Regions from separate parts of the Micromonospora marincola genome, predicted to be linked through region 1. Evidence: riboswitches for the same ligand, from Rfam matches in the RefSeq annotation. Region 1 holds a riboswitch; each other region holds the start of a gene.
The links. A riboswitch is a leader RNA that binds a small molecule or an ion and turns the genes downstream of it on or off. The one in region 1 is predicted to bind cyclic di-AMP.

Region 1 (6,779 bases):
CGCGGTCGGCGCCGGGATGCTGGCTGCCCCGGTGTACGCGGCGCCCTCGGTGGACGAGATCGACGCGCAGATCGACAAGCAGTGGGAGAAGCTCGAACCCACCATCGAGGACTACAACAAGGTCCGCTCCCAGCTCAAGGTCAACAAGAAGAAGTCCGCTGACCTGCAGAACAAGATGGTGCCGCTGGAGCTGGCCTCCACGCTGGCGATGAACAAGGTCGGCGACATCGCCGCCCGCTACTACATGCGCGGCCCCTCGCAGGAGATGGGCGCGCTGCTGGTGAGCACCAAGCCGGGCACCCTGGCCGAGCAGCTCGTCATGCTCGACCGGGTCGCCGACGACCAGCGGAAGCAGATCGCCAGCGTGCTCGCGGCCCGCGACAAGTACAACGCGCAGAAGCAGAAGCTCGACCGGCTGATCGCGACCGAGCAGCAGCAGGAGGCCAAGCTGGCCTCGCAGAAGAAGCAGATCGACGCCGAGATCAGGCGGCTCACCGGGATGCTGCCGGTGACCTCGATCCGCCCGGCCGGCTGCCCGAAGATCGACGGGGTGGTGAGCAGCGCCGCGCGTACCGCCATCAAGACGGCGTGCGCCCAGGTCGGCGACCCGTACGTGTGGGGCGCCACCGGCCCGAACTCGTTCGACTGCTCCGGCCTGACGCAGTACGCCTACAAGGCGGCGGGCATCTCGCTCACCCACTTCACCGGCGCCCAGTGGAACGAGGGCCGTAAGGTTTCCCGCTCCGAGGCGAGACCTGGTGACCTGGTCTTCTTCGGTAGCGACCTGCACCACGTCGGGCTCTATCTCGGCAACGGGGTGATGGTGCACGCGCCCCGGACCGGCAAACCGGTGCAGGTGTCGAGCATCAGCACCCAACCGCTCGCCGGTTTCGTCCGGGTCGGCTGAGGCGCACCCGAGGCATCGAGAAGGCCCCCGGTCCACTGGACCGGGGGCCTTCCTCGCGTCGGGGCCGCCACCGGGGCGCGCCGCGGGTTCCGCTACCGGGGCGCGCCGACCGGCGACGGCAGGATCAGCACGTCGTCGAGGTTCACGAACATGATCCGGTGACCGAACTGGACCTGCACGTACCGGTTCTTGCCACGGACCACGGTGCGGTCGCCGGGAGCCGAGCCGTCGAACGAGACCGCCCGGTAGTACTCGCCCGGCAGCACGCCACCGACGGCGTACCGCTGGCCCGCCGCGAACGTGTACTGGAGCGGGGAGATGGCCTGGTACGGAATGGTGTCCGGGTAGGCGGCCTGCTCCGGGTAGGCGCGGCCGTACACCGGGACGGTGGCCCGGCCGGGCCGTGGCGTCACCACGAAGCCGGTGGCCCACTTGGCCGTGGGCGCCTTGGCCGGGTTGTGGAACCACGCCTTCCGGCCGAGATACCAGATCGCCGTCCAGTCACCCTGCCGGCCGGCCACCGCGTACGTCTGTCCGGCGGAGGCGCGGGCGCCGTGGTCGGAGATGTACATCGTGTCCGGCGTGCCGTCCGGGCGCAGCCCGAGGTCGTTGACGAGCGGGGCGTCCGCGCTCGGCGCGGTTCGCAGGATCACCGCCGAGGAGCCGCGCGACGGGCAGGGCTCGGCCGGCGGGGTGGGCGTCGGGACACCAGGCGGTTGCTGGTTGCAGCCGACGAACGCCGGCCGGTTGGTGGTGAAGTCCGGGTCGATGGTGACCAGGCCGGTACGCGCGGTGCCGAGGGTCCGGAACGGCGCCTTCATCAGGTCGAAGTAGTGCGACCAGTCCCAGTAGGGGCCCGGGTCCCAGTGCATGCCTCCGACCGCCGCGGCGGTGATGCCTGGCACGTTGTCGTGACCGATGATGTGCTGCCGGTCGAGCGGGATGCCGAACTTCTGCGCCAGGTAGCGGACCAGCTTGGCGGAGCTCCGGTACATCGCCTCGGTGTACCAGGCGCCGTGCCCGGCGAAGCCCTCGTGTTCCAGGCCGATGGACTTGGCGTTGACGTACCAGTTGCCGGCGTGCCAGCCGACGTCCTTGGCCTTGATGTGCTGGGCGACGTAGCCGTCCGCCGAGCGCAGCGTGTAGTGCCAGCCGAGGTAGTCGGCGCGCTTCACCAGGTCGACGCTGGGGTCGAAGTAACCCTCGGTGTCGTGGATGACGATGTACTCGATCTTCTGCTGCTTGGGCCGGTTGCCCAGGTCGTGGTTGCCGTAGTCGCCCGGGTCCGCGCTGAGCTGCTCGTACGGGGCGGGGATCCACTCGCAGGCAAGCCGCACCGGGCACTCCAGCCCGTCCGGCCGTTGCGCGTGGCGCAGCCCGAGCCGGGCCAGCACCCCGCGGTCCGGCCGGGCGGCGGTGGCGGCCATGGTGACCCGCTGCCCGTCGTCGGTGGTCCGGGTCGCGCCCTGGCCGAGCTGGTCGTAGACCTCGTCGGCGAAGGCCGCCGCCGCGTCCGAGGTGTCCGCGCCGGAGTAGCGGGCCACCGCGCCGTACCAGGCCGCGGCGTCGGTGCCGGCCCCGACCGGCCCGCCCAGTGCCTTCTGGTACGAGGCGAGCAGCGCCGCGCCGCCACGGATGTTCGCGGCCGGATCGGTGCGCAGCGTCCCCGGGTCGAGTCCGGTGAGCGTCGCGGCGGCGTCGAGCGTCTGGAGCGAGGCGGTGGGCAGCGGCTTCTCCCGGGCCGGTGCGGCGGTGGTGGCCGGGTCGAGGGTGCGCGGGCGGGAGTCGTCGCCGCGCGGGTCCTCGTCCTCGTCGACGTGCCCGTTGCGGGGCGAGGCGAGGACGTGCGCGGCGTCGGTCAGGTGCATCGGGCCGTAGCCGCCGCTGGTGCTGGGCTGGCCCGGGTGGGCGTCCCAGCGCGACTCCAGGTAGGAGACGCCGAGCAGCACGTTCTGCGGTACGCCGTACTCGGCCGCCGCGGCGGCGTACTGCTTCTGCCGGTCGGCGCCGGATGGGGTGTTCGGTGGCGCGGCGGTCACCGGGCCGGTGACCGCCAGCGCGGTGGCTGTCGCCACGGCGGCGGCGAGCAGCATCCGTCCGGCCGACGGCGGGGGCGAGAGGTGCATCGAACCTCCTGGACAGGGATGGGGGTCACTGCGTCCCCACCCTCACTCCACGCACCCGTGACGTCAATACCTTTCCGACGGATAATCTGATATGAAAAAAAGCTTCACTCATGTCCGGGGTCGCCCATCCCGTACGGAGTGTCACGGCCGTTCGGGTTGCGGATCGATAACGGGGATCCCTACTCTGGCCAATTGTCGGCCGCACGTTCACCGTCCAACCCGGTCGGTGACGGTCCGACACCGCCGAGTCGCCTTCGGGTGAATCGGGGACCCAGGTACCTGGGGTGAATCCGCAGCCACTGCGGTAGGGCGTCTCCCTTCCCGCCCGAACCCGTCAGCTAACCCGGTAGGCGGTCAGGAAGAAGGAGTACCGACGCCCGGTGGCACACCATGCCCCGCGGCCGACGTCGAGCCGGTCGGTCGACCGGTCCGCCGTCGCGCCGCGTTCCCGCTGGTCCCGCTTCACCACCACACTCGCCGCCCTGGTCGGCGCCGCGGTCGTCCTGACCGGAGGCGCGACGGCGGCACACGCCGAACCCTCGGTCGCCGAGATCGAAGCCCGGATCGACCGCGACTGGAACAAGCTCGAACCCGTCATCGAGCAGGTGAACGCCGTACGCGAGCAGCTCGCGCTGCGGCGCAAGCAGGCCGACGCGCTCGGCCGGCAGATCGCCCCGCTCCAGGCCCGGGTGGACGCCGCGCTCGGCCAGGTCGGCGGGCTCGCCGCCGACGCCTACAAGGGCGACAACCTCTCGACCGTCAACGCCATGCTTGGTAGCCGCTCGCCGGGTGAGCTGATGAGTGGCCTGGAACTGCTCGACCGCTTCGCGCACCACCAGCAGGAGCAGGTGCGCACCATCGCCGAGCTGCGCGACGAGCTGGCGGCGAAGAAGAAGCCGCTTGACGAGATGGTCGCCGACCTGGGCCGCACCGAGGCCCAGCTCGCGGCGAAGAAGAAGCAGATCGACGCCGAGATCGCCAAGCTGCAGAAGCTGCGGCTCAAGGTGTACGGCAACGGCGGCGGTGGCCCGCTGCGCCCGGCGCCCTGCCCGTCCGGATACCCGGGTGGCGCGGCCGGGGTGGCGGTCAAGTTCGCCTGCGCCCAGATCGGCAAGATCTACGTCTGGGGCGCCGCCGGACCGGACCACTTCGACTGCTCGGGCCTGACCATGGCGGCCTGGGCCAAGGCCGGTGTCTCGCTGCCGCACAACGCCCGCCAGCAGCACAACGTGACGAAGCGTGTGAGCCGCGCCGAGCTGCGCGCCGGTGACCTGGTCTTCTACTACGGCGACCTGCACCACGTGGGGATGTACGTCGGTGACGGCTGGGTGGTGCACGCCTCCCAGTCCGGCAAGCCCATCACCATGAAGCGTTACGACGACGGCGACATCAACAGCTACGGCCGCCCCGCCTGAGATGCAAGGAGGGGCCCCCGCTTAACGCATTCGGTATAGGCGGGGGCCCCGCTTAACAACGGTCGGCGGGCGTCAGCGGGTCGGCCAGGTGCGCCAGCTCTGCCAGGACCGGCTCGGCGTCGGGCCGCGCTGGCCCTGGTAGCGCGACCCGTAGACAGCCGAGCCGTACGGGTGCTCGGCCGGCGAGGAGAGCCGGAAGATGCAGAGCTGGCCGATCTTCATGCCCGGCCAGAGCGTGATCGGCAGGTTCGCCACGTTCGACAGCTCAAGCGTGACGTGACCGGAGAAGCCCGGGTCGATGAAGCCGGCGGTGGAGTGCGTCAGCAGCCCGAGCCGGCCCAGCGACGACTTGCCCTCCAGCCGGCCGGCCAGCTCCTCGCCCAGCGAGATCACCTCCAGTGTGGAGGCGAGCACGAACTCGCCCGGGTGCAGCACGAACGGCTGCCCCTCCGGCACCTCCACCATCGACGTCAGGTCGTCCTGCTGCATCGACGGGTCGATGTGGGTGTAGAGGTGGTTGTTGAAGACCCGGAACAGCCGGTCCAGGCGTACGTCGATGCTTGACGGCTGCACCAGTGTGGGCTCGAAGGGCTCCAGCGCGAGCGTGCCCGTCTTTATCTCGGAGACCAGGTCGCGGTCGGAGAGCAGCATCGGAACACCATAGCGACCACCTGCGTGTCGGACTACTTCTTCGTACACGTGTTCGATAGAATGTCGGCATGGCTTCCTGGTCCGAATTCGCCGCCGACGAGCCCCGACTCGCCGCCGAGATCCGCCTTCTGATCCAGCAGTACGGGCCGGGCTTCGGCTACCTCGCCACGGTCCGCGCCGACGGCGGGCCCCGCGTGCACCCGGTCTCCCCGCTGATCACCGATGACGGGCTGTGGTGCTTCGTCATCGACTCGCCCAAGCGTCGCGACCTCGAACGCGACGGCCGCTACGCGCTTCACTCGTTCCCGCCGGAGGAGAGCGACGACGAGGCGTACGTTGCGGGTCGCGCTCATCAGGTGACCGACCCGGCGACGGTGGCCCGGCTGGCCCGGATCGGCCGGGCGGCGCCGCTCGGTGACTGGAAGCTGTTCGAGTTCTCCGTCGAGGTGGCGATGCTGACCCGGCGCGATCCGGTCGCCCGCCCCGGCGTCGGCCGACCGCAGATGCGGCTCTGGCTCGACCCGCGCGGGTCCGCACCGGCCCGGCGCGACCCGCTCGTCGCGGAGGGCCGGCGGGGCCGGCACGGCTTCGACACCCGCCGCTCGGCCGCCTGACCTCGCGCTCGGGCCGGGGCCGCCGCGGTGGCCCCGGCCCGGGCCGGAAACGACAGGCGCCGGCCCTGTCCTCAGACAGAGCCGGCGCCGCTTCGCGGTGCGTCGGGTCAGGCCGCGCGGTACGCGTTCCACGCGGTGAGCATGCGGCTCGCCTGGCCCGCGGTGAACTGGTACATGCAGGAGTCGTACGTGTAGTCCATGAAGTTGGTGATCGGGTCCTTGCCGGCCGCGGAGCAGGTGTCCCGGCCGGTCGGGCACTGGTAGGCCGGGGACGCCTCGGCCGGGGTGTCGGAGACGCCGTCGCCCGAGCCCGAGCAGCCGCCCTGGAAGGTGTGGTAGAGGTTCAGCCAGTGGCCGATCTCGTGGGTGCCGGTGTCGCCCTGGTTGTAGTTGGTCGCGGTGCCGCCGGGCAGCGACTCGTTGAGCACGACCACGCCGTCCATCTTGTCGAGCGTCTGCTTCGGGAAGGTCGCCCAGCCGAGCAGGCTGTCGCTCAGCTCACCGAGGTAGATGTTGAGCGTGTTCTTGCCGCCCTGACGCAGTGAGGTCTTCATCGAGCGCTCGGCCGAGGAGCCCTGCACGATCGGGTACCACGACGTGTTGGTCACGCGGTTGATCTTCGAGAGTGAGAAGGAGAACGCGGTGGCCGCGCCGCCGGTCGAGCCCGCGTACGCCTGGTTGAGCACGCTGATCTGCTGGTTGATCATCGAGTCGGTGATGTTGCCGCCGGCCCGGGTGCTGTTCTTCTGGATGACGTGCACGACGACCGGGATGGTCACGGTCGCCAGTGGGGCGACGGCGCCGGTGCGGAAGTTGGCCCGTGCGCGTTGCGCGGCGGCGAGGTCGGCCTCGCGCTCGCGTACCTGCTTGGCGGTCAGCTCGTTCGGGTCGAGCTTGGCGTTGCCACCCTTGGCGACGCGGGCGTTGGCGTGGCTGTCGGCCGGCTCGGCGCAGACGCCGGCCGGGGCGGCCGAGAAGGCCGAAGCAGCGGGGACGACGCCGACGGCCGCGGTGCTGAGCAGCAGCGCAAGGGTCGACGTCGCGACACCGGCGGTACGCCGGGTCA
Region 2 (7,911 bases), on a different contig from region 1:
GTTCGCCCAGGTGTGCCCAGTCCGCAAATTGCTCATCCCCGGGGGTGGCGACCGGGGCCGTTGGAGGAATACTCTCGGTCGCGGCCCGCGTACTGATGAGGCGCCCGAAGGGGCGAGTGGAGGTGCTCGCGTGAGCCTGTCGATCGTGAAGTCGATGCGTCCGGGTGGTGTTGTCCAGATCGCGCCCCGTGGGGAGATCGACGTCGACACCGCGTACGAGGTGCGGGAGGCGATCGCGGAGGTGCTCGCCAAGGGGCGCCCCGCACGGATCGAGCTCAACATGCGGCTCGTCACGTTCATCGACTCCGTCGGCATCAGCGCCATGGTCTCCGGCTTCCAGACGTGCGAGGTCAGCGGCGTCAAGCTCGTGGTCACCGAGCCGAGCCGGTTCGTGCACCGGCAGCTCTGGGTGACCGGCCTGCTCGGCCTCTTCGGCGCGCCCGAGCCGTGGTTCGCCGACCAGGCGCCCGAGGTGCTCCCCGGCGCCTGAGCGCCACCCGGCCCACCCGCCGTCGGCGTGCCGCTCGACCCCGGCCCAGCCGCCCGCGCCGCGCCGACTCGACCTCGGCCCTCGCCGGTCGGGGACTTTCGACCCGTTGCCAGCCCGGCCCCGGTACGGGACGATCGTCCGGACCCATGACGGCGAGGGGGACGGGTTGCAGAGCAGCGACACCTTCAGCTACACCGTGCAGGCCCGGTGCGGCCGGGCGGACGCGGTGGCCCTGCTCGGCGACCTGAACCGGCAGGGTGAGCTGCATCCCTTGATCGTGCGGGTCCGGCAGTTGCCGCCCCGGCCGGGCGCGCTTGCCAGCTACGCGATCACCGACCGGCTGGAACTCGGTCCGCTGCACTTCCCGGTGACCTACCAGGCGGACGTGCTGATCGCCAACGAGGACGAGGTGGTCACCGTGGCCCGGCAGCAGCCGGCGACGACGGTGCGCAACCACACCCGGCTGCGCGACGAGCCCGACGGCGTGGTGCGGATCGACGTGGAGATCACCCTGACCGCTCCGGCGCCGCTGTTCGGCTACGCGTTCCGGCAGGCCCGGGCCGCCCACCTGGGTCTCGCCGCCCGTCTCGGCGCGACCCTGGAGGGCCGGCCGGCCTGACGCGGCGACTCAGCCGCCCCCACGGCTTGTACGTGGACAGCACGGTGGCGACCAGGAGCAGCGTGGTGGAGACGGCCGGCGGCACCACCAGGTCCACCCGCAGGTGGGTGTCGGCGGCACCGGCGAGCGCGCCGAGGTGCCGGAGCCGGGGAGTGAGCAGGAGCAGCACCAGGCCGAGCATCACGGTGGTGAGCGCGAACTTCACGAGCACCCAGCGCCAGCGCAGCAGGCCCCACGGGGTGAGCAGCGCACTTGCGGTCCCGACCAACCAGACCGCCACGCTCAGCGGCGCGAACAGCCAGGTGGCGAGCAGCGCCGCCGCCGGGTAGACGACCTCCGGGTCGGCGCCGCGCAGCCCGGCCACGCCGAGCGCGAGCAGCCCCAGGTCGGTGCCGAGCCAGCCCAGCGAGGTGACCAGGTGCGCGGTGAGCAGCGCCTTGCGGCCGGCGGGGGAGAGTCGTCGTCCCATGCCACCGATCGTCGACCGCCGCGTGGCCCACGTCGTGGGCCACGCGGCGACACCCGGTGTACGTCGGGGAGCGTAGTGCTCAGTAGACCGACAGGTGCACGTGGTTGGTGTGGTCGCTGGACGGGTCGCCGTTGCCCCCGCTGTAGGACTTCCAGCCGCTGCTGGGCAGCCAGATCTCCCGGAACCAGATCACGTAGAGCACGGCGAGCCGGTCGGCGTTGCGGATGAAGTACGCGGACAGGTTGTTGCCGTACGTCTTGTCGCCGCCGCTGGCCACGCCGCCGAAGCCGTTCTTCTGGGCCGCGAAGTCGCAGGCCCGTCCCTTCGGGTGCTCACCGGAGCCGCTTGGCCGGTGGCAGGAGACGTACCTGGTGAAGCCGGCCGCCTTGGCCTGTTGCAGCGCGTGCAGCGTGCGTGGGGTGATGCAGCCGCTGGCCGGCGTCGGGTCGTTGACGCTGCACGACTCCGCCGGCCACGAGCCGTCGGAGTTGCGCTTGGCCGGCGTCGCGTTCGCCGTGGACGAGCCCCGGGCGCTGCCGCCGCCGCTGCTGCTGCCGGCGCTTGTCGACGGCCGGCGGTTGGCCACCTCGATCGCCCGCTCGGCCTGCTCCTTGCGCTTGGCCATCACGGCGACCTGCTTGCGTTGCTCGCCGATCTCGACGGTGAGCGCGGTGCGGGTGCGGATCGCCTCGTCCCGGGTGGCGATCAGCTCGCGTAGCGTCCGGTCCTCGTGCGCCGCGACCGTCTCCAGGGCGGCGGCCCGGTCCATGAAACCTTCCGGGCTGTTGCTGGCGAGCAGCGCCGCGGCGGTGCCCATCCGGCCGGTGCGGTACGCCACCCCGGCGATCTCGCCGACCTTGGCGTCGCGCTCGGTCAGTTCCGCGCCGATCGTGGTGAGCCGGTCGTTGAGCTGCTTCTGGCGGGTCACCGAGCGGTTCAACGCGGCTTTCGCGTCCAGCCAGCCCTTGCTCGCGGCGTCGAGTTGGGCGCGCAGTGTCGGTGTGCCGCCCTCGTCGTCGTCGCCGGGTGCGGCGGCGAGCCGGCCGGTCGGTGCCGCCGCCGAGGCGGGGGAGACCGGCACGGTCACGACGCCGAGGGCCAGCGTCGCGACGAGCAGGGCCGCCAATCGGGCGGCCGTCCGTCGTACAGGTGCCACTGTGGGCATTCACGTGTCCTTCCGTCAACCGCCGACCGGGTTAGCTGACGGGTTCGGGACGGAAGATCCCTACCGCTGACGCGGATGCACCCCACGTACGTGGTTCCCCGGCTCGCCCTACGGGCGATTAGGCGATGGCCGCTCCGCCGGGCGTCGGAGTGACGCCTGCGGGGTGACCGCGATCGAGCCTACCGGCGCTGCCCGGTGCCGGCTCCACCAGTCGAAGCCGAATACCGGGCAAAACCGGCAATTGCCAACAATAGCCACTCAGATTTAAGTCTGTCCTAATTACCACTCGGTCGGGCCGCAGCCGCCGGCGGACGCTCCGGGTTCGATCTGCAACGTGGCGTGATCGATCGAGAAGTCCTCGTGCAGGGCGGCGCGGGCGGCGGCGAGCACGGCGGCGACCTCGGCGCGCGGGTCGGTGGTCAGGTGCGCCGAGGCGACGTCCATCCCCGAGGTGAGCGTCCACACGTGCAGGTCGTGCACCTCCGCCACGCCGGGCACGGCGGCCAGCCGGTCATGCACCGCGGTCACCTGGAGGTGCTCCGGGGCGGCCTGCACCAGGATGCGCACCGCGGCCCGGCCGAGCCGCCAGGTGCGCGGCAGGATGACCAGGCCGATCGCCACGGCGACCACCGGGTCGGCCCACCACCAGTCGGTGAGCGCGATGACGAGCGCGGCGCCGATCACGCCGAGCGAGCCGAGCAGGTCGCCGAGCACCTCCAGGTACGCCCCGCGCAGGTTGATGCTCTCCTGCGCGCCGGGTCGCAGGAGCGCGAAGGCGGCGATGTTCGCGAGCAGCCCGAGCACGGCGACCACGAGCATCGGCCCGGCGAGCACCTCGGGCGGCTCGCCGAACCGGCGTACCGCCTCGACCAGGACGTAGACCGCGACGGCGCCGAGCAGCACCGCGTTCGCGAGCGCGGCGAGCACCTCGAGCCGGTAGAGCCCGAACGTGCGCTGCGGGTCGGTCCGGGCGCGCCGGGTGGCGGTGATCGCGGCGAGCGCCATGCCGATGCCGAGCACGTCGGTGAACATGTGCCCGGCGTCGGAGAGCAGCGCGAGCGAGCCGGTCGCGAAGGCGGCCACCGCCTCGACGAGCATCAGCACGGTGAGCAGCGCGAACGCCGCCCAGAGGCGGCCCCGGTGGCGGTGCGCCGCGTTTGTCACCGCGCCGCTGTGGTCATGACCTGCGCCCACGCGCACACCTCCGCCCCGTGCCTCGGCCGGAACCAATCTATGCTCACATCGCTATGTGTGCAAGTGAGGGTGGCTCACCCCACCGGGTCGAGCGTGGTCAGGCGCTGGGTGGCCCGGGAGAGGGCGACGTAGAGCGTGCGTACCCCCGAGCCGGGATCGGCCCGGATCTCGCCCGGCGCGACGAGCACCACCCCGTCGTACTCCATGCCCTTGGCCTGGAGGCTTGTCACCACCTGGAGCCGGCCGGCGCCGAGCTGGCCCAGCCAGCCGGCCACCTCGTCCCGGCGCGGCACCGGCGTGATCACGCCGACCGTGCCCTCGACCTCGGCCAGCAGCGCCCCGGCCGCCTCGACCGTGGCCGCGGGCAGCTCGGCGGCGGCCACCCGGCGCTGCACCGGCGGCACGCCTGTCGAGCGCACCGCGTCGGGAAGCGTCAGGTCCGGGTACAGCCGGCGGATCTCCGCCGCCGCCACCGCGAAGATCTCCGCCGAGTTGCGGTAGTTCGTGGTCAGCTCGTAGCGGTGCCGACGGCGCCGCCCCAACGCCTGGTCCCGGGCCCGGTCCAGTTCCTGCGGGTCACCGGTCCAGGCGGTCTGCGCCGGGTCGCCGACCACGGTCCAGGACGCCAACCGGCCGCGCCGCCCGACCATCCGCCACTGCATCGGCGAGACGTCCTGCGACTCGTCCACCACCACGTGGGCGTAGTCGCGGTAGTCCGTCGGGCGCTCCCGCGCCGCCGCGCGGGCGGCACGCTGCCGATCGGCGTACGTGCTCAGCTCGCGCACGCCGCCGGCGAGCTGATACGGGTCCCGCTTCGGCCGGGCCCGCTGCACCGGCTTGCCCAGCAGCGCGTCCAGCTCGTCGAGCAGGGCGATGTCGGCGACCGTCGGCCCCTCGTCGGCGAGCGTCAGGTAGGCGTCGGTGAGCAGCCGGATCTCGGCCGAGGAGAGGATCCCGCCGGCGTACCGGCGCAGCCGCTCGGGCCGGGCCAGCCAGCCCAGCACGTGGCGCGGGTGCAGCCGGGGCCACCAGGCCCGCAGGAAGTCGCGGAACTCCGGCCGCTCGATGATCTCGTCCTCGAACGCGGGCTGCTCCGGCAGCCGGCCCACCCGCAGCGTGCGGGCCTGCGCGTAGAGCGCCGCGAGGACCGCGTCGAACGCCGCCCGGCGCACCTCGTTGCGGCGCGCGCCCCGGGACAGCGTCCGGTCCCGCACCGCGTCGAGCGCCTGCCGCTCCAACCGCAGTAGCTCGCCGCGGTAGAGCAGGCGCAGCTCGGCCGGGGAGTCCGGCACCGCGTCCCGCGCCGCCCGCTCCAGCACCCGGCGCATCCGCAGCGACCCCTTCACCGACGCCACCTCCGGCGGGTCGGTCCGCGTCGCCGACAGGCCCGGGAACAGCGAACCGAGCGAGCGCAGCGTGGCGGTCTCCTCGCCGAGCGAGGGCAGCACCGAGGCGATGTACTCGACGAACACGCCCGACGGGCCGACCACCAGGATGCCGCCGCCGGCATAGCGGGACCGGTCGGAATAGAGCAGGTAGGCGGCCCGGTGCAGCGCCACCGCCGTCTTGCCGGTCCCCGGACCGCCGGAGACGATCGTGACACCGTTGCCGGGGGAACGGATCGCCTCGTCCTGCTCCCGCTGGATGGTGGCGACGATGTCCCGCATGCCCCGGCCGGTGGCCCGGGACAGCGTGGCCAGCAGCGCGCCGTCGCCGACCACCGCCATGTCCGCCGGGGCGGCCTCCGGATCAAGCAGGTCGTCCTCGATCCGGGTCACCTTCTCGGCGGCCGACTGGATCGTGCGCCGGCGCACCACGCCGCGCGGCTCGGCGGGGGTGGCCTGGTAGAACGCGGCGGCGGCGGGGGCCCGCCAGTCCACCACGAGCGTCTCGGCGTCGTCGGCGCGTACGCCGAGCCGGCCCACGTGCAGCACCTGCCCGGTGCGCAGGTCCAGCCGGCCGAAGACCAACCCCTCGTGCTCGGCGTCAAGCACGTGCCGGCGCTGGGCGGCGTGGAAGACCATCGCGTCCCGCTCGACGAGCGCGCCGAAGGTGCCGACCCGGGCCAGCCGGTAGCCCTCCCGCTCGGCGTCGGCCGCGGACCGGCGCAGTTCGGCCAGCCGGGCGTACACCCGGTCGAGGTGCCGCTGCTCGGCGGCGATCTCCCGGTCCAGCGTGGTCTGGTCGGTCAACGCGGCGCTCCTGTGTTCGGACGGCACGACGGGCTGAATGAGGGTACGGGCCGCCGGCAAACCCGATGTCAGGGCCATGCCGCTCGGCCCGTTTTCCGGCACCTCCCGAGCGGGTCCGGGGAGCGGTCAGGCGGCCACCGTCCGGCGGGCCGGCGTCGTCCGCCGGGCCTTCCGGGGATTCGACGCCTTCCGGCGGCTCGGCGCCGGCGGTCCGGCGAGCACCCGGCGCAGCACGCCGGCGACGGCGGCGTTCACCTCGTCCGGGCGCTCCATCATCAGCATGTGGCCGGCGCCGGGGCAGACGGTCAGCTCCGTGGTGGGCAGCGCCGCCGCGATGGACTCGGCGCAGGGCGGCGGGGTGAGCCGGTCCCGGTCACCGACGAGCGCGGCGGCCGGCAGCCCGCCGAGCGCCGCGAGCGTGTCCAGCCGGTGCTGGGCGCCGATCGACGCGCGGAACCCGCCGATCGAGCGCAGCGTGGCGCGCGCCACCGCGGAGGTGACGAGCCGGATGTCCGCCGGGTCGCAGCGGTCGCCGAAGAGCATCCAGCGGATGCTGGGGCGCAGCGCGCGCAGCAACGCGCGCGGCGGTCGCCAGCCGCCGCAGCGGGCCAGCACGCCGGCGCCTGTGGTCTCGGCGAGCCGGATCAGGCGCGCGATCCGGGGCGAGAGGCCGTAGGCGGTGTGCGTGTGCCCCTCGGCCGTGGTCGAGACGAAGACCAGGCCGGCGGTGCGGGCGGCGAACCGGTCGGGGTGGCGGTGCGCGTACTCCATCACCGTCATCCCGCCCATCGAGTGCCCCACGAGCACCACCGGGCCGGACGGGGCGAACTCGTCGACCACCGCGGCCAGGTCGTCACCGAGCTGGGCCAGGGTGGCGTCGCGCAGCGTCAGGCAGCTCGACCGGCCGTGCCCGCGCGCGTCGTAGGCGATCACCCGCACCCGGTCACCGAAGCGGTCCCGCAGGTCGGCGACCTGGCGGTGCCAGCTCCGCCCGTCGAGCGTCCAGCCGTGCAGCAGGACCACGGTGACCTCGGCGTCCACCGGTCCGGTCGCCGTGACGTGCAGGCGTACGTCGTCGGGAAGTCGCAGTTCCATGGTCCACCTCCCGGGCCGTCGGGGTGCGTCACCGGAGCGACCCGGTGGTGACACCGGCGTTACCCGCCAGGACACCACGGCAACCGGGACGGCAGAAGATTCACCGTCCGCCCGCGCCGGGTCGGATCGGTGACCAGGCTGGGGGCATGCCGCCCACCCCCGCCGCCCGGAGCCCCCGGGCCGCCCTGGCCGAGCTGTTGACCGGCAACCGCCGCTTCGTCAGCGGCCAGCCGCTGCACGGGCACGACGTCAGCGCCGCCGCCGCGGTGGCCTCCGGCGACCAGCAGCCGTACGCGGTGGTGCTGGGCTGCATCGACTCCCGGGTGCCGCTGGAGGCGATCTTCGACCAGACGTTCGGCTCGATCTGCGTGATCCGCACCGGCGCGCACGTGCTGGACCGGGCGGTGTGCGGCTCGATCGAGTACGTGGTGGGGCAGCTCGGCGTACGGCTGGTGATGGTGCTCGGCCACGAGCGCTGCGGCGCGGTGGGGTCGGCGGTCGACGCGGTGCGCACCGGGCGGAGGCCCGGCGGCGCGCTTGCCTACGTGGTGGACCGGATCGCCCCGGCGGTGGTCGAGGTCGGCGTGGACGACCCGGCCGTCCACCCGCTGGCGATCCGCCGGCACGTGCGGCGGACGGTGGCCGCGCTGCGCGCCGACGACCGGCTCGCCGGTCCGGTGGCGGCCG
Region 3 (7,911 bases), on a different contig from region 1:
GCGACTGGGGCACCGGGCTGCCCGGCTGGCGGGGCCCGCTCGCGGTGCTCGGCTTCCTGCTGCTCACCCTGGCGCTCGCCGCCGCCCTGCACCGCTGGGTGGAGGTGCCGATGATGCGCCTCCTCGGCCCGCCGCGCCGGGCCCGCGCCGCCACCGCGCCGGCCGTGCCCGCACCCCGGCCGGCCGCCGACGACGCCGACCGCCCGATCGAGTACGCCGAGTCGCGCCGGCCGGACTGACCCGTCCACCCTGGTCGGTGGCGTTGCGACACGCCGGGTGACGGTGCGTCGCGGTGGGATCGCGGGTAGTTTGTACCCGTGCTTCCGATCGCGCTCACCTGTCCCGTGTGGTGGGTGGCGCGCTGGGCCGCACGCATGCTCGCCAGCCTGGCCGTGGTCGTCGCCTTCTCGTTCGGCGCCGCCTCGTTGCCGGCTGCCGCCTCGTCGCCGGCGCCGGTCGGCTTGGTCGGCCCGGTCGCCGGGTCGACGTTCCGCGCCGATGCCGGATCGACGTTCCGCGCCGATGCCGGCTCGCGGGCGGAGCACGACGCCGCCACCGAGCGGCGGACCGCCTCCACCGGCGTCCCGGAGCCCGAGCCGGAGGGCGCCGTCGTACGCCCAACCGGCCGGCACCCGGTCCCGGCCGGTCAACCGACGGCGCCGGCCGGCCCGCGGGCCCCGCCCGGCCGCTGACCCGCCACGGGTCCGTCCCGTCGCCCATCCGAACCTCACCCGCACCCGCCCCCTCGGCGGCCCGGCGGCGCCCGGATCCCGGTAGCGCCCCGCCCCCGACCGGCCGTGCGGAACTACCCGTCACCGTCTCCCGTGAGGTGCCCGCCCATGTCGCAGACCGTTCTCCTCAACTTCCTCACCGCGGTCCCCGAGGCCGCCGCCATCTGGTCGGCCCTCACCGTGCTCGCCCTCGTCCTGCTCACCGTGCTTGTCGCCCGCCCCGAACGCGACGGCGTGACCGAGGCCGAACCCGACCCGGCCGACGTCGAGGCGCTGCACCGGGCCGACCTGACCCGGTACGCCGACGAGGTGGCGGTGGCCGCCGCCGGAGCCGCCCAGACCGCCCGGCGTCGCCGCGAGCGGTGGCTGGCCGCCCAGGGCGAGGCGGAGCGCGCCTGGGCGGCGTACGACGAGGCGGACTCGGCCGCCCGCCGCCTGACCGGCGCCGCCGCACTGCCCGAACCGCACACACCCCGCACCCCGGCCGAGTACGCGGCGCGCGAGCGCTGGCTGCGTCACGCCGCGATGACGGCGCACTGGCGGGGCGACCTGACCGCCCGCCAGCTCGCCGACGTGCTGGCCGGCCGGAACGGGTGGGACCCCTGCCGTCACCCGGCGGCGCAGGAGATCGTGCTGGCCCGGACGGTTCGGGACGGACGCCGAGCCGTCTGGGAGGCGGTCGACGAGCGGGAGCGGCTGGCGTGGCGGGACGCCGAACTGGCCGCCGAGTCCGCCCGGACGCTCGCCGCCGAGGCGTACGCCGCCGCGACGGCGCTGTGGCCCGCGCCGGCGTTCCGGGCCCCGGCCGCGACTCGCGTACCGGTGCCGGCTCCTGTGCGCAACGCCCTCTGGCGGCCGGCCCGCGTCGGCTGAGCGGCGGCCTCGGCCGAATCGTTACCGAACGCGGTGAGCCGGGTCACCGGCCCGGTTCGCCGTCGAGGCCGGTGTCCCCTGCCGCTCCGGGCGTCCGGTTCTCCACCCGCCGGACGTCCTGTTTCCGCCAGCCGGCGCCGTCGAGGACCCGTGTCCCATTGAGTCACGTCGGTGACCGACTGTGCCGAATCCGTAGTCGCCGGGCACGTTTCCGCAGGTAGGAGCGCTTGGCATGCGCCGTACCCATCGGTAGTGTCGGCGCGTCCGGTGCGGTTGTCGATCGCCGATGGCGTCGCCGCGCCGACCCGCCTAATCGTGCACACACGAACCGGGGACCCACAGCAACACCGGGGTGAATCCGCGGAGCCCACGGCCCGCGGTAGGGCGTACTTCCCGCCCGAATCCGTCAGCTAACCCGGTCGGCGGCCACGGAAGGAGTTACCTCCTCGTGCCAACCACCCCCCGATCGTCCCCCCGCCTCCACGGCCTACGGGGGCCGGCGCGCGCCTGAGGCGACGCGTAGCCGACCCCCCGATCCGCCCGTCATATCGGGCCACCACCCGCGGACGCCCAGCCCGCCAGCGCGCTTGACCACCTCCGCGTGCCGGGCCGGCGTGTGCCGCCCACCCCCGTGGAGGAATCCGTGAAGCACCACCTGAAGCGTCAGCTGCGGCGGCTCGCGACCGAGCGCCCGTACCAGATCATCGCCGGTTCGGCGGCGGCCCTCGTGCTGGCCGGCGGTGCCGGCGCCGCCCTGACCACCACCGCCGAGGCCCCGGCTCAGCGGAACAACACCACCGCCGTGGCGGAACTCGGCTCCCGCCTCGGCGACACCGCCAGCCGGAGCGAGGCGCGGGGCGCCGTCCCGTCGCCGAGCGCCTCACCCAGCGCCTCGCCGAGCGCGTCGCCCAGTGCCTCTCCCACGGCCTCGCCCGCGGCGAAGGTCGCGGCGAAGGTCGCGGCGAAGGTCGCGGCCAAGGCCGCCGACCCGGACACCACGCCGAAGGCCAAGCCGAAGCCACCGTCGAGCAAGGTGCTCGACTACGACTACCAGGCGCAGACCACCTACTACTACTGCGGTCCGGCCGCCGTGCGGAACGCGCTCAGCGCCACCGGCATCGAGCGCAGCCAGGACACGCTGGCCGCCGCCCTCGGCACCACCGAGATGGGCACCAACTCGGCCGAGGACACCACCCGGGTGCTCAACCAGCAGGTCAAGGGCACCCCGTACCGGACCCGCATGATCCCCGGCGCGGCCACCCCGGGTCAGGTCGACCGGCTCCAGGCCGACGTCGTCAACGCGGTCAGCAACGGCCGGGCCGTAGTCTCGAACATCGTCGGCGACGCCACCGACACCAACGGCGGCTGGCACTCGTTCCCGGGCGGCCACTACGTCGCCGTGATCGGCTACAAAAACGACGGCCGGACGGTACGGATCGCCGACTCGGCCGACCCGTCGCTGCCGTCGTACTGGGTCGCCACGGTAGACCTGGCGAACTGGATGGCCACGCGCGGTTACTCCGCCTGACCATTGCGGGTACACGCGTGAAGGCCGGCATCCCGTTGTTGCGGGGTGCCGGCCTTCTGCGTGTCTGTTACTTGGTCCAGTGCGTGGTGACGAGGTCGGTGGCCTGGTTCTCCCACTGGGCGTAGGCGTCCGGGTAGGCCGACACCTGGACGGTCTGGGCGGCCTTGGTCAGCGGCATGTCCTGCCAGCCGTCGACCTGCTTCAAACCCTTCAGGAACGCCAGGGTCGAGTACTCGGGGTCGGTGATCTGTTCCGGGCTGCCCCAGCCGGAGGAGGGGCGCTGCTGGAACAGGCCCAGCGAGTCGTGGTCGTTGGTGTCGCCGAGGTGGCCCAGGTTCTCCAGTTTCGACTCCTGGAGGCTGGTGGCGATGGAGATGACCGCGGCCCGTTCGGGCAGGCCGGCCTTCTTCGTCGCCGCGATGATCGCCTTGGCGTTGGCGGTCTGCTCGTCGTTGAGGGTGATGGTGGACTGCTTGCCCTCGGCCTGCACGGCCGCGACCGGCTTGGTGGTGTGGGTGGGGGTGTCGGCGTGGGCGGCGATCGGACCGGCGAACACACCACCGGTAAACGCGAGACCAGCAACACCCAGAACGCTCTTACGCAGGATCGTGTTCATGGTGGGGGCTCCATTCGGGGGTCGACGACGCGCACCGCACGGGGGATGTTCGGCACGCGCGCAAGCACCGTCAGGCACTCAGGATTTGCGGGGGATGCCGGCTGCTCCGCGGGGCAGGGCCACACCACGGGGCCGGGAGACTGTGTAACGACCGGCTGCCCACCGCCATTCCCGGGGGCACGTGCTCGGCCGCGCAGTGAACGGCGCTGGCCTTCCTCGGTCGTTCACCCGGTTACAACGCCCCCACCCCCGGGCCGATTCCACCGTCAGAGTGCCGCCCACCACCATCGAACCGGACACCCCACCCACCCGGAACACACGGCGGCACACGGCGACCGGGATTCCGCACGCCGGTCAGACACCCCTCACATTCCACCCGCGCTCCCCTGAAGCTCACGACTGGAACACCATGGGTGCATCAACGCGCCCCAGACACCCATGACGTTCCACTCGTGCTTCGGCCGGCCATGGCTGGAACGGTATGGGTGTGTCAGGTCGTCGGAGACACCCGTGGCGTTCCACTCGTGCTCCGCCCGGGCCGTGACTGGAACGGTATGGGTGCATCAACGCGCCGAAGACACCCATGACGTTCCACTCGTGCTAGGCACGGGCGACGACTGGAACGGTATGGGTGTGTCAGGGGCGTCGGAGAGGTGTCCGCTCTCGCGCAGCGTGTCCGTCCGGTGGCAGACTGCGCCGTATGGGCGATGCGAGGGGGACCCGTCACCTGGTGCTCCTACACGGCATGGGGGCCACCGGCGAGGTGTGGTTGCCGTGGGCGCCGCTGCTGGAACGCCGCTGGCCAGGACGCTGGCTCGCCCCCGACCTGGCTGGCCACGGCTGGTCGCCGCCACTGCCCCCGAGGGCCGCCGCAGACGGAGCCGCCGCCGCGCCAGGGGCTGTCACTGCGCCTGGTGCCGACGCCGCGCCAGAGGCTGCCACCGCGTCAGAGGCTGCCATTGCGTCAGAGGCCGACGCCGTGCCGGGAGACGCCGGCGAGGGTGCTACCGCGACCGGGTACTCCTTCGCGGCCCTGGCTCAGCGCGTCGTGGACGGGCTCGGCGCGGTCCGGCTCGGCCCGGACGACCGGCTGGTGCTGCTCGGGCACTCGCTCGGTGGCGTGGTGGCGCTGGCGCTTGCCGCGCGGCAGTGGGGCCTGCCGGTGGACGCGGTGGTCGGGCTCGGCATCAAGGTGGCCTGGTCGCCGGCCGAGCTGGCGAAGGCGGAGGAGTTGGCCGCCCGGCCGGTGACCTGGTTCGCCACCCGTGACGAGGCGGCCCGTCGTTACCTGCGGGTGTCCGGACTCGCCGGGCTGTTCGCGCCGGACCATCCGGTGGTCGACGCGGGACTACGCCGGGGCGACGGCCGCTGGCGGTTGGCCATGGATCCGGCCGCGTTCGCGGTGGGGGCGCCCCGGCTGCCGGCCCTGCTCGCCGCCGTCGACGTGCCGGTGCTGCTGGCCTGTGGCGAGTTGGACCCGATGGTGACCGACGCGCAGCTCAAGGAACTGGGTGTTCCGGTGGCCACGCTGCCGGGGCTGGGCCACAACGCGCACGTCGAGGATCCCGCGGCGGTGCTCGCGCTGCTCGACCCGTACCTCTAGGGCCGGTTTCGCAGGGCTGGCCGGCCGCCTCGGCTCGACCGCCCTTGGGGAACCGGCCCTACGGCGTGCGCGGCGCCGGAACGGCGAAGTCCGGCTCCAACTCGCGGCGGGCGGCGCCGAGGAACGCCTCGGCGTAGCCGTCGGTGGGGAAGTCGCCCAGGTAGCGGGTCCGGGCGGCCCATCGGTCGGCCGCCTTCGGGTCGGTGTCAAGCAGCGCGGTGAGTACGTCGTCGACGTTGGACATGTCGCGGCGCAGCACGTAGCCGGTGCCGGCCAGGGGAAACCGCTCGACGAAGTGTGCGCCGTCCGCGCCGGTGTCGGTGACCGCGTACGGCTTGCCGGAGTAGAGCCAGTCGGAGATGACCCCGGAGACGTCGGAGACAAGCGCGTCGGCGCGGTTGACGCACTCGGTGAGCGTCAGCTCCCGGGCCGCTGCGGCACCCCACAGGTGTGGCCGGCCGGTCTTCGCCCGGTCGGCGGCGAGCAGTTCGGTGAGTCGGGCGAGCTGCCGGGCCGAGGCCGGGTTCCGGTCGGTGTACGGGTGGGCGCGCAGGATCACCGCCGCCCCGCGGTCCAGCAGCCGGCGGATAAGCGTTTCGGCGACCGGAAGCGAGCAGTAGTTGGCGTCGGCGTGGTGGCCGGTCCAGGTCGGGGTGTAGAGGACGGTCGGGTGTGCCGACGCGGGCGCGTGCTCCCGGCGTACCTCGATGTCCTCGACTTGGGGGCGGCCGACCACGACGAACTTCTCGGCGGGGATCTCCACGCCGGCCCGGGCGTACCTGTCGATGGCCGCCTGCCCGGCCACGAAGATCCTGTCGAAGATCGCGGAGACCGGGTTGGCACTCGGTGCCTTGTCGCTGTCGCCGTGGTGCAGTTGCACGTGGGTGAGCTGGTGGAACCGGATGCAGTGGGCGTTCTTCGCGCCGTGGTTGACGTAGAACGCCGCCCGCAGGCTGGGCACCAGGGCCTCGTCCAGCGCCTTCAGCGTGGGGCAGAGGACCACCGGGGCGCGGGTCGCGGCGGCCACGGTCGGCAGGAACTCCGGCTCGCGCAGTACCACCAGGAACGGCCGGCCGATCCGTTCCAGGTACGGCAGCCACATGGTCACCTGGTATTCGGAGCCGGGCGGGGCGGAGAAGTGCAGCAGGAACTCCGGCTGGTGCCGGCGCAGCGCCCGGCCGATCGGGCCACCGCCGGCCGGCGGCCGGAACCGGCGCCGGGCCAGGTCGAGCGCGACCACGGCGCAGCCGGCGCCGACGAGCAGCGTGGCGACGAGCGGGAGCCAGGCCGGCAGGGCGAGCGCGGCGGCGAGCGCCACAAGCGCGAGCAGCACCAGCAGGGCGTCGCCGAGCCGGGCGGCGACAGGTGGTGCCCAGGAGCGGACCGGCAGGTTGGCCGCCCGGATCTCCAGCGCGGCGGCCTGGCGCAGCGGGCCGACGAGCAGCACCAGGCCGAGCAGGACCAGCGCGGTCACGGCAAGCGCCGGGTCGAATCCGTCGTCGGCCCGGCGGGCATAGCCGACCAGGATGCCGGCGGCCACCAGCACCGTCTCGACGAGGCCGTCGGCGCTGGGCCGGACCCGCCGTTCCCAGGCGGTGGCGGCCAGCGCGGCGACCGCCACGGCCAGCCCGGCGGCGGTGGCACCGGTGAGCGCCAGCAGGAGGAACGCCAGCACCGCCAGCCCGCTGGTAAGCACCCGGGCGAGCAGTTTCCGGACCAGGTCCCCACGCATCTGGTTCGTCCCGTCGGTCTCAGGCGCCGGTGGTCAGCTCGGACCGGTGCGGGCCGGGTTGGGTGGGCACCGCGGCCACCGGCTCGCCGGGGGCCCGCCGCACGTCGACCACCTGGCCGGTCAGCTCGGAGATCAGCACGTCCAGGGACGCCTGGGCGACCGCCTCGGAGGCGAGCAGCGTGTGCTCCGGCTCCTCGCCGAACGCCCTGCTGCGCATCGGGGTGGCCGTGCGTTCCGGGTTGACGCAGTTGACCCGTACGCCGAACTCCGCCCACTCGTCGGCGAGCGCCTGGGTCAGGTTGACGAGCGCGGCCTTGGTGGCCGAGTAGAGCGCGTAGCGTGCCCGGCCCCGGGTGTAGGAGCTGGACGTGTAGAGCAGCAGCTGCCCCTTGGTCTGCTGAAGGTAGGGCAGCGACTGCCGGGCGATGGTGACCGGCCCGACGAAGTTGACGTGCAGGAGACGGTCCATCGTCTCGTCGTCCATCTCGGCGAGCGCGCCCTTCTCCAGGATCCCGGCGGTGACGACCACGTGGTCGATCCGGCCGGTGGCCTCGAACGCGGTCGTCAGCGCGGCGGCCACGTCCTCGGCGCGTTCGACGTGGGTGCCGGTGGTGGAGCGGCTGAACGGGAAGACCTGGGCGCCGTAGCGGCGGGCCAGTTCGGTGAGGTCGTGGCCGATGCCGTAGCTGCCGCCGAACACGACGATGGTCCGGCCGGTCAGTTCCTCGGCGTAGCTGCGGTGGTCGGTCAGCCGGGGCGCCTGGGCGGCGGCGAGCTGGAAGAGCTTGTCGGCGAGGTGCACGTCGACCGGGTGGGTGACCTTGATGT
Region 4 (7,911 bases), 450 kb from region 1:
CCATTCGGGTTGACCGTGTATTCGTTGCGCCGGCCCACCCGGGTGCGGCGGAGGTAGCCGCCGGCCTCCAGGTCGGCGACGATGGCCTGGGCCGCCCGCTCGGTGACGCCCACCTCGGCGGCCACGTCCCGCAGTCGCGCGGTGGGTTTGCGCGCGATGACAAGCAGCACGTGCCCGTGGTTGGTGAGGAAGGTCCAGTTCCGGCGGCTCCCGTCCTCGCCTGGTGTGGTCGCCATGGTGGTCATCGTATGGCTTCCCGGCCGGCGCTCCGACCGTGGTGCGTGCCGGAACGGAGACGTATGAAACGCGTATCACGAAATCTTGACGTGCCTTCGGGCCGCGTGTGACTGTGGGTCGCGGGGCCGACACCGCGGCCGGCCTGGTCGTTCCGCGCGAGCACGAGGTGAGCAGCATGAGCCTGACCACTCCTGACGAGGCGATCGCCGAGCTGCGGGCCGGTAACCACCGGTTCGTCACAGGCGTGCCGCAGCACCCGAACCAGGACGCCGGTCGCCGGGCCGCGGTCGCCGACGGCCAGCATCCGTTCGCGGTGATCGTCGGCTGCTCCGACTCCCGGCTCGCCGCCGAGATCATCTTCGACCGCGGTCTCGGCGACCTCTTCGTGGTGCGCACCGCCGGGCACACCGCCGGCCCCGAGGTGCTCGGCAGCGTGGAGTACGCGGTCACCGTGCTCGGCACCCCGCTCGTGGTGGTGCTCGGTCACGACTCGTGCGGCGCGGTCCAGGCGGCCCGGGAGGCGGTCCGCACCGGCTCCGCCCCGGCCGGGCACCTGGGCGCGGTGGTGGACGCCGTCTCACCCAGCCTGCTCCGGGCCGCCCGGCAGGAGGTCGAGGACCTCGACGGCATCATCGACGTCCACATCGCGCAGACCGTGGAGACCCTGCTGGCCCGATCGACGGTCCTCGCCGGGCGGGTGGCCGGCGGGGCGTGCGCGGTGGTCGGCATGTCCTACCGGCTCAGCGGCGGCGAGGTGCGGACGGTGGCACAGTCCCCGGCCCCGCTGCCCGCGCAGCCGGACCGGGCGCTCACCGGCTGATCGGACCCGGACGTGACGAAGGGGCCGCCCGCGGGCGGCCCCTTCTCGCGCGCGCGGCGTCAGAGCATCGACATGTGCACGTGGTCGGTGTGGTTGGACGGCCCGCTGTAGGAGCTCCAGCCGGTCGCCGGGAACCAGATCTGCCGGTTCCAGATCACGTAGTAGATGCCCAGCCGGTCCGCGTTGCGGATGAGGAACGCGGCCACCTCGTTGCCGTACCTGCGGGTGTCGTTGTTGTGCCAGGGCGCGAAGCCGCTCTTCTGCAGCGACCAGTCGCAGGCCTTGCCCTTGGGGTGCTCCCACGGCCCGCCGGGGCGGTAGCAGCCCACGAAACGGTTGAAGCCGGCCCGCTTGACCTCCTTGTAGGCGTGCAGCGTGCGCGGCGTGACGCAGCCGGAGGTGGTCGGGTCGTTCTGGCTGCACGACTCCGACTTCCACCCGCCGTCGGCGGTGCGGCCGGGGCCGACCTTGGCGACCGGCGAGGTGGCCGAGACCAGGCCACCGGTGAAGCCCAGCCCGCCGACGAGCTTCAGCGCCTTCTGCGCCTCGGTCCGCTCCCGGGCCATCGCGTTCGTCTGCTTCTCCTGCTCGCGCACCTCGGCGTCGATGGCCAGCTTGGCCTGCTCGGCGCGGTTCTTGGCGGAGTTGATGGCGGTGAGCCGCTGCGCGTTGAAGAGGTTGAGTTCGTCCAGGGCGCTGGCCCGCCTGACGAACGAGTCGGGCGAGTCGCTCTCCAGCAGCATCGCCATCGCGCCCATCCGACCGGTCCGATAGGACTGCGCCGCGATCTGGTTGACCTGCGGGCTGAGCGCCTCCAGCTCGGCCTCCGCCGCGCTCACCTCGGCGGCCAGCCGCTTCTGGCGGTTCTGCGAGGTCGCCAGCTTCGTCTTGGCCTGGAGGTAGGCCCGGTTGGCGGAGTCGATCGCCTCGGTGATGAGCGGCGGGTCGTCGTCCTCCGCGTGCCCCGAGGGGTTGGGGGCGGCGGCGTGCGGGGCGGCTGTCGCCGGGGTCGGCCCGGCCAGCACGGCGAATGAGGCGAGCACGGCCACCACGGGTGTGAGCCAGCGGCGCAGGGGTGCCGTCACAGTGTTCCCTTCCGTCGGCCGCCGACCGGGTTAGCTGACGGGTTCGGGACGGAAGTGGCCCCTACCGCTCGCGCGGATTCACCCCATGTACCTGGTTCCCCGGCTCGCCCGGAGGCGATTGGGCGGCGGCACCGCAGGCACCGGTGAGTGCCTTCGGCGGTGACCGGCAGCGAGGTTACCCGACATCCCGACCGGGGATCTACGTCCGGAAGCCGACCAATAGCGAGAATTCGACATTGCCCAGCGTGACCAGCATCGCGTTTGATTCCGGCCGTCACGCTGCGGAGTTTCACCATGCGGCCTGCGTACTCCTCGGGTCGCCGGGCCACCTGTCGGCGGGCGCCCCGCCGAGCGCCTCAAGCGTCTCGTCCCGCTCCCGCGGCGACCGCGAGGCGGGCGGCGCCGGGCCGTCGTCCGGCCCGCGCCGCCCGGCGGTGGTGACGACCGCGGCGAGCGCGGTGGTCAGTGGTACGGCGGCGATCAGGCCGATGGTGGCCACCGCGCTGCGGACGATCTCCTGGGCCAGGAACTCGCTTGTGAGGATTTCGCTCACCGGGCGGGAGTCGGCGACCAGCAGGAGCAGCAGCGGCAGTGAGGCGCCCGCGTACGCCAGCACGATGGTGTTGACCGTGGACGCGATGTGCGCCCGGCCGACCCGGGTGGCCGCCCGGTAGAGCGCCCGCCGGGACAGCCCCGGGTTGGCGTGGGCCAACTCGGTGACGGTGGCCGCCTGGGTGACCGTGACGTCGTCGAGCACGCCGAGTGAGCCGATGATGATGCCGGCCAGCAGCAGTCCGTGCAGGTCGACGTCGCCCTGGAACATCGACAGCGTGGTGGCGTCCTCGCTGCCGAAGCCGGTCAGGTGGGTGGCGGCCGTGGCGAGCGTGCCGAGCACTCCGGTGACCACCAGGCTGCCGAGCGTGCCGAGCACGGCCACCGACGTCTGCGCGCTGAACCCGTGGGTCAGGTAGAGCACCACGAACATGATCAGGGCGGCGCCGACGATCGCCACCGGCAGCGGGGACCGGCCGGCGCCGATCCCGGGCAGCACGAAGCCGAGCAGGATGGCGAAGCTGGCCACCAGGCCGCCCAGCGCGGCCAGCCCGCGCCACCTGCCGAACGCCACGATCGCGGCGGCGAAGAGCGCCACCAGCCAGATCAGCGGCGTGCCGCGCTGGTGCTCGGCGATGTGGTAGCTCTTCGCCGCCGGATCGGCCGGGTCGGTCAGTTCGACCAGGATCACCTCGTCGCCGACCTCGACCCGGGGCGCGCCCGGCCCGTCGGGGACCGGCGTCTCGACCTGCCGGCCGGCGTCCGGGCCCTGCTCCGCGGCGACGGTCACGGTGCCACACCGCCCGGCGGCGCCCGCCGGCTCCTCCGGGGTCGGTGGGCAGGGCTCGGTCACCACCCGGGTCACCGTGCCATGGTGGCGCGGCAGGTTCGCGCCCGCCGTCGGTTCCGGCCCGTGCCGGGGCCACAGCGCCAGCGCCGCGATCACGGTGAGCACGAACAGCGGCGCCACGGTCGCGACGAGAAGGCGGCGTACGCGCGGCGGCGCCGGGGCGGTACGGCTGTGGCCGGCACCCACGGGCTGGTCAGCCGCGCTTCATGAGGCGGCCCACGGCGGCCATCATCTCGGTCGCCATCTCGTCGGCCCGGCCCTCGGCGGCGCCCTCGTGCATGCAGTGCCGGGCGTGGCCGTCGAGCAGGCCCAGGGCGACCTTGTCCAGCGCGGCCTGGACGGCCGAGATCTGGGTCAGCACGTCGATGCAGTAACGGTCGTCCTCGACCATCTTCTCGACGCCCCGGACCTGGCCCTCGACGCGACGGAGCCGGGCGAGGAGCTGGTCCTTGCTGGCGGTGTAGCCCCGGGTCGGGGTGGGCGGCGTGGTCATGCGCCGAGGATAGCGTACCCCTCGGGGGTATGCTAACGTTCGACTTGTACCCCTGGGGGGTATCGGATCGGAGGGCGAGATGGAGACCACCTACCAGGTGAACGGCATGACCTGCGGCCACTGCGTCAACGCGGTGAGCACCGAGCTGACCGCGCTGCCGGGCGTCACCGACGTCCAGGTCGACCTGGCCACCGGCCGGGTCACCGTCACCAGTCGGAGCCCGCTTGACGCGGACGCCGTACGCGCCGCCGTGGACGAGGCCGGCTACGACCTCGCCGGGGCGTGACGGGTCCACGGACCCGCGCAACCGAGGAGGCACCGATGAACACGGCGACGAAGCTGAGCGGCTTCGCGCTCGGCCTGGCGGCGGTGTTCGGCGGGGCGTACGGCATCGGTCACCTGACCGGTCCCGTCACCCCGGCCGCCGAGACCAGGCACGACCCCACCGACACCGACGGACACGGCGGGGACACCCACGGGGGCGGCGACGCCGCGCACCTGCCCGGCGGGCTGCTCGTCTCCGAACGCGGCTACACGCTCCAGCCGACCACCGGCCCCACCGGCCAGTTCGCGTTCCGGATCACCGGTCCGGACGGGAAGCCGGTCACCCGCTACGAGGTGGCCCACGACAAGCGCATGCACCTGATCGTCGCCCGCCGCGACCTGTCCGGCTTCCGGCACGTGCACCCGGAGCTGACCGACGACGGCACCTGGCGGGTCGCCTCGCCGCTCGCCGGTCCCGGCGTGTGGCGGGCGTACGCCGACTTCACCCCCGCCGGCGGGGAGCCGCTGACCCTCGGCGTCGACGTCACCGTCCCCGGCCCGCTGGCCGCCCGGCCGCTGCCGCCGCCGGCCACAAGCACCACTGTCGACGGCTACACGGTGACGCTCACCGGCACGCCCGAGCCGGGCCACACCAGCCGGCTCACGCTCTCGGTCAGCCACGACGGCCGGCCGGTCACCGACCTCCAGCCCTACCTCGGGGCGTACGGGCACCTGGTGGCGCTGCGCCAGGGCGACCTGGCCTACCTGCACGTGCATCCGGAGGGCGCGCCAGGCGACGGGCGGACGCCGGCCGGGCCGGCGGTCACGTTCGCGGCCGAGGTGCCCTCGACCGGGGCGTACCGTCTCTATCTGGACTTCCGGCACGGCGACGCGGTGCACACCGCCGAATTCACAGTCGTGGCCGGCGACCCCACCGGGGAGGTGCCGCGATGACCACCACGGGAAAGGCGCTACCCACCGCGCCGCACCTGATCGAACTCGCGATCGGCGGCATGACCTGCGCGTCCTGCGCCGCCCGGATCGAGAAGAAGCTCAACCGGATGGACGGCGTCGAGGCGACGGTGAACTACGCCACCGAGAAGGCCACCGTCAGGTACGCCGACGAGGTCGCCCCGGCCGACCTGATCGCCACCGTGGAGAAGACCGGCTACACGGCAGTGGTGCCGCCGCCCGCGCAGGCCCGGGAGACCGTGACCGGTGAGCCGGCGGACGAGCTGCGCGGCCCGCGTACCCGGTTGTGGGTCTCCGCGGCGCTGACCCTGCCGGTGATCGTGCTGGCCATGGTCCCGGCCTGGCAGTTCGACTACTGGCAGTGGGCCTCGCTCACGCTCGCCGCGCCGGTGGTGGTCTGGGGTGGGCTGCCGTTCCACCGGGCCGCGCTCGTCAACCTGCGACACGGCGCGGCGACCATGGACACCCTGGTCTCGCTCGGCACGCTCGCCGCGTTCGGCTGGTCGCTGTGGGCGCTCTTCCTCGGCGACGCCGGCATGCCCGGGATGACCCACCCGTTCCGGTTCGACATCACCCGGGGCGACGGCGCCGGCAACATCTATCTGGAGGCCGCCGCCGGGGTGACCGTCTTCATCCTGGCCGGCCGATACTTCGAGGCCCGCGCCAAGCGCACCGCCGGCTCCGCCCTGCGGGCCCTGCTCGAACTGGGCGCCAAGGACGTGGCGGTGCGGCGCGGCGGGCAGGAGGTCCGGCTCCCGGTCGACCAGCTCGTGGTCGGCGACCGGTTCGTGGTGCGCCCCGGAGAGAAGATCGCCACCGACGGCGTGGTCGAGGAGGGCACCTCGGCGGTCGACGCCAGCATGCTCACCGGCGAGTCGGTGCCGGTCGAGGTGGGTCCCGGCGACACGGTGGTCGGCGCCACGATCAACGCGGGCGGCCGGCTTGTCGTCCGGGCCATCCGGATCGGCGGGGACACCCAGCTCGCCCAGATGGCGCGGCTGGTGGAACAGGCCCAGACCGGCAAGGCCGCGGTGCAGCGGCTCGCCGACCGGATCTCCGGCGTCTTCGTGCCGATCGTGATCGCCCTGGCCGCCGGCACGCTCGGCTGGTGGCTCGGCACCGGTGCCGGGCCGACCGCCGCGTTCACCGCCGCCGTGGCCGTCCTCATCATCGCCTGCCCGTGCGCGCTCGGCCTGGCCACCCCGACCGCGCTGCTTGTCGGCACCGGGCGCGGCGCGCAGCTCGGCGTGCTGATCAAGGGACCGGAGGTGCTGGAGTCCACCCGACGGGTCGACACCGTGGTGCTGGACAAGACCGGCACGGTCACCACCGGCCGGATGGCGCTGGCCGAGGTGCTGCCCGCGACCGGCGAGGACGCCGACGAGCTGCTCCGGCTGGCCGGCGCGCTGGAGGCGGCCTCTGAGCACCCGATCGCCCGGGCGGTAGCCGAGGCGGCGGCGCGGGCCGGGGCGCCGGTGGCGGTCGACTTCGCCACCGTCGAAGGGCTCGGGGTGACCGGCACGGTCGACGGGCGGAGCGTGGTGGTCGGGCGGCCCCGGCTGCTGCGGGAGCGCGGTCTCGACGTACCCGAGGAGGTGTCGCGGGCCGCGACCGGCGCGGAGGCCGCCGGCCGCACGGCGGTCCTGGCCGGCTGGGACGGGCGGGCCCGCGGGGTGCTCGCGGTGGCCGACGCGGTGAAGCCGACCAGCCGGGCGGCGGTTGACCGGCTGCGCGGCCTGGGGCTCACCCCGGTGCTGCTCACCGGCGACAACGCCACCGTGGCCGCCACCGTGGCCGCCGAGTTGGGCATCGACGAGGTGATCGCGGAGGTGCTGCCCGCCGACAAGGTGGCGGTGGTCGAGCGGCTCCAGGGCGAGGGCCGGGTGGTGGCCATGGTCGGCGACGGGGTCAACGACGCCGCCGCGCTGGCCCGGGCCGACCTCGGGCTGGCCATGGGCACCGGCACCGACGTGGCGATCGAGGCCGCCGACCTCACCCTGGTTCGGGGTGACCTGCGGGCCGCGGCGGACGCCATCCGGCTCTCCCGCCGCACGCTGGCGATCATCAAGGGCAACCTGTTCTGGGCGTTCGCCTACAACGTGGCGGCGCTGCCGCTGGCCGCCGCCGGGCTGCTCAACCCGATGCTGGCGGGTGCGGCGATGGCCTTCTCGTCGGTCTTCGTGGTGGCGAACAGCCTGCGGCTGCGGCGGTTCCGCCCGATCGGGTGACGTTGGATTGGGCCGGCGGCCGTCGGGGTAATCAGTTGTCGTCACGCAACTGCTGAGTTGGAGGTTCCCATGGGTCTCGACGACAAGATCGACAACGCTTCCCAGGACACCGCGGGCAAGGTCAAGGAGGGCGTCGGCCGGGCGACCGACAACGAGCGCCTCGAGGCCGAGGGCCGCAGCGACCAGGCCGGCGCCAAGCTCAAGCAGGCCGGCGAGAAGATCAAGGACGCCTTCAAGAGCTGACGTACGCCTCACACCACCACCGGGCCGGCCTTCGGGCCGGCCCGGCGTGCTGTCCGGGACTGTCCACAGTCGCTCACCCGGGGCCACCGCGGCTCGCGTTCGCTGCATAGGATGCGAAGCGACCTCGATTCCGCCAGGAGCTGTGCGATGGCCCAACCCGCCGACCC

Region 2: another riboswitch for cyclic di-AMP. It lies ahead of SM450_RS21380 (coiled-coil domain-containing protein); the one in region 1 lies ahead of SM450_RS07270 (C40 family peptidase).
Region 3: another riboswitch for cyclic di-AMP. It lies ahead of SM450_RS18155 (C39 family peptidase); the one in region 1 lies ahead of SM450_RS07270 (C40 family peptidase).
Region 4: another riboswitch for cyclic di-AMP. It lies ahead of SM450_RS04970 (coiled-coil domain-containing protein); the one in region 1 lies ahead of SM450_RS07270 (C40 family peptidase).

Annotation. Positions count from the first base shown of each region.
Region 1 is NZ_JAXCFT010000002.1:575,264-582,042, reverse strand. It holds gene SM450_RS07280 (C40 family peptidase) at 1-907, shown strand, start outside; gene SM450_RS07275 (N-acetylmuramoyl-L-alanine amidase) at 1,000-3,033, opposite strand; cyclic di-AMP (ydaO/yuaA leader) riboswitch at 3,265-3,400, shown strand; gene SM450_RS07270 (C40 family peptidase) at 3,414-4,448, shown strand; gene dcd (dCTP deaminase) at 4,521-5,099, opposite strand; gene SM450_RS07260 (pyridoxamine 5'-phosphate oxidase family protein) at 5,168-5,713, shown strand; gene SM450_RS07255 (zinc metalloprotease) at 5,821-6,779, opposite strand, start outside.
Region 2 is NZ_JAXCFT010000010.1:165,008-172,918, forward strand. It holds gene SM450_RS21365 (STAS domain-containing protein) at 131-490, shown strand; gene SM450_RS21370 (SRPBCC family protein) at 597-1,109, shown strand; gene SM450_RS21375 (hypothetical protein) at 997-1,578, opposite strand; gene SM450_RS21380 (coiled-coil domain-containing protein) at 1,658-2,743, opposite strand; cyclic di-AMP (ydaO/yuaA leader) riboswitch at 2,749-2,878, opposite strand; gene SM450_RS21385 (cation diffusion facilitator family transporter) at 3,023-3,937, opposite strand; gene SM450_RS21390 (HelD family protein) at 4,012-6,129, opposite strand; gene SM450_RS21395 (alpha/beta fold hydrolase) at 6,256-7,224, opposite strand; gene SM450_RS21400 (carbonic anhydrase) at 7,371-7,911, shown strand, end outside.
Region 3 is NZ_JAXCFT010000007.1:168,345-176,255, reverse strand. It holds gene SM450_RS18170 (acyltransferase family protein) at 1-239, shown strand, start outside; gene SM450_RS18165 (hypothetical protein) at 318-692, shown strand; gene SM450_RS18160 (hypothetical protein) at 840-1,604, shown strand; cyclic di-AMP (ydaO/yuaA leader) riboswitch at 1,901-2,044, shown strand; gene SM450_RS18155 (C39 family peptidase) at 2,236-3,132, shown strand; gene SM450_RS18150 (hypothetical protein) at 3,200-3,748, opposite strand; gene SM450_RS18145 (alpha/beta fold hydrolase) at 4,449-5,351, shown strand; gene SM450_RS18140 (CDP-glycerol glycerophosphotransferase family protein) at 5,410-7,083, opposite strand; gene SM450_RS18135 (D-ribitol-5-phosphate cytidylyltransferase) at 7,103-7,911, opposite strand, start outside.
Region 4 is NZ_JAXCFT010000002.1:121,075-128,985, reverse strand. It holds gene SM450_RS04980 (helix-turn-helix transcriptional regulator) at 1-245, opposite strand, end outside; gene SM450_RS04975 (carbonic anhydrase) at 413-1,057, shown strand; gene SM450_RS04970 (coiled-coil domain-containing protein) at 1,117-2,142, opposite strand; cyclic di-AMP (ydaO/yuaA leader) riboswitch at 2,147-2,277, opposite strand; gene SM450_RS04965 (YibE/F family protein) at 2,432-3,730, opposite strand; gene SM450_RS04960 (metal-sensitive transcriptional regulator) at 3,738-4,037, opposite strand; gene SM450_RS04955 (heavy-metal-associated domain-containing protein) at 4,117-4,323, shown strand; gene SM450_RS04950 (hypothetical protein) at 4,359-5,255, shown strand; gene SM450_RS04945 (heavy metal translocating P-type ATPase) at 5,252-7,501, shown strand; gene SM450_RS04940 (CsbD family protein) at 7,571-7,744, shown strand; gene SM450_RS04935 (YbaB/EbfC family nucleoid-associated protein) at 7,892-7,911, shown strand, end outside.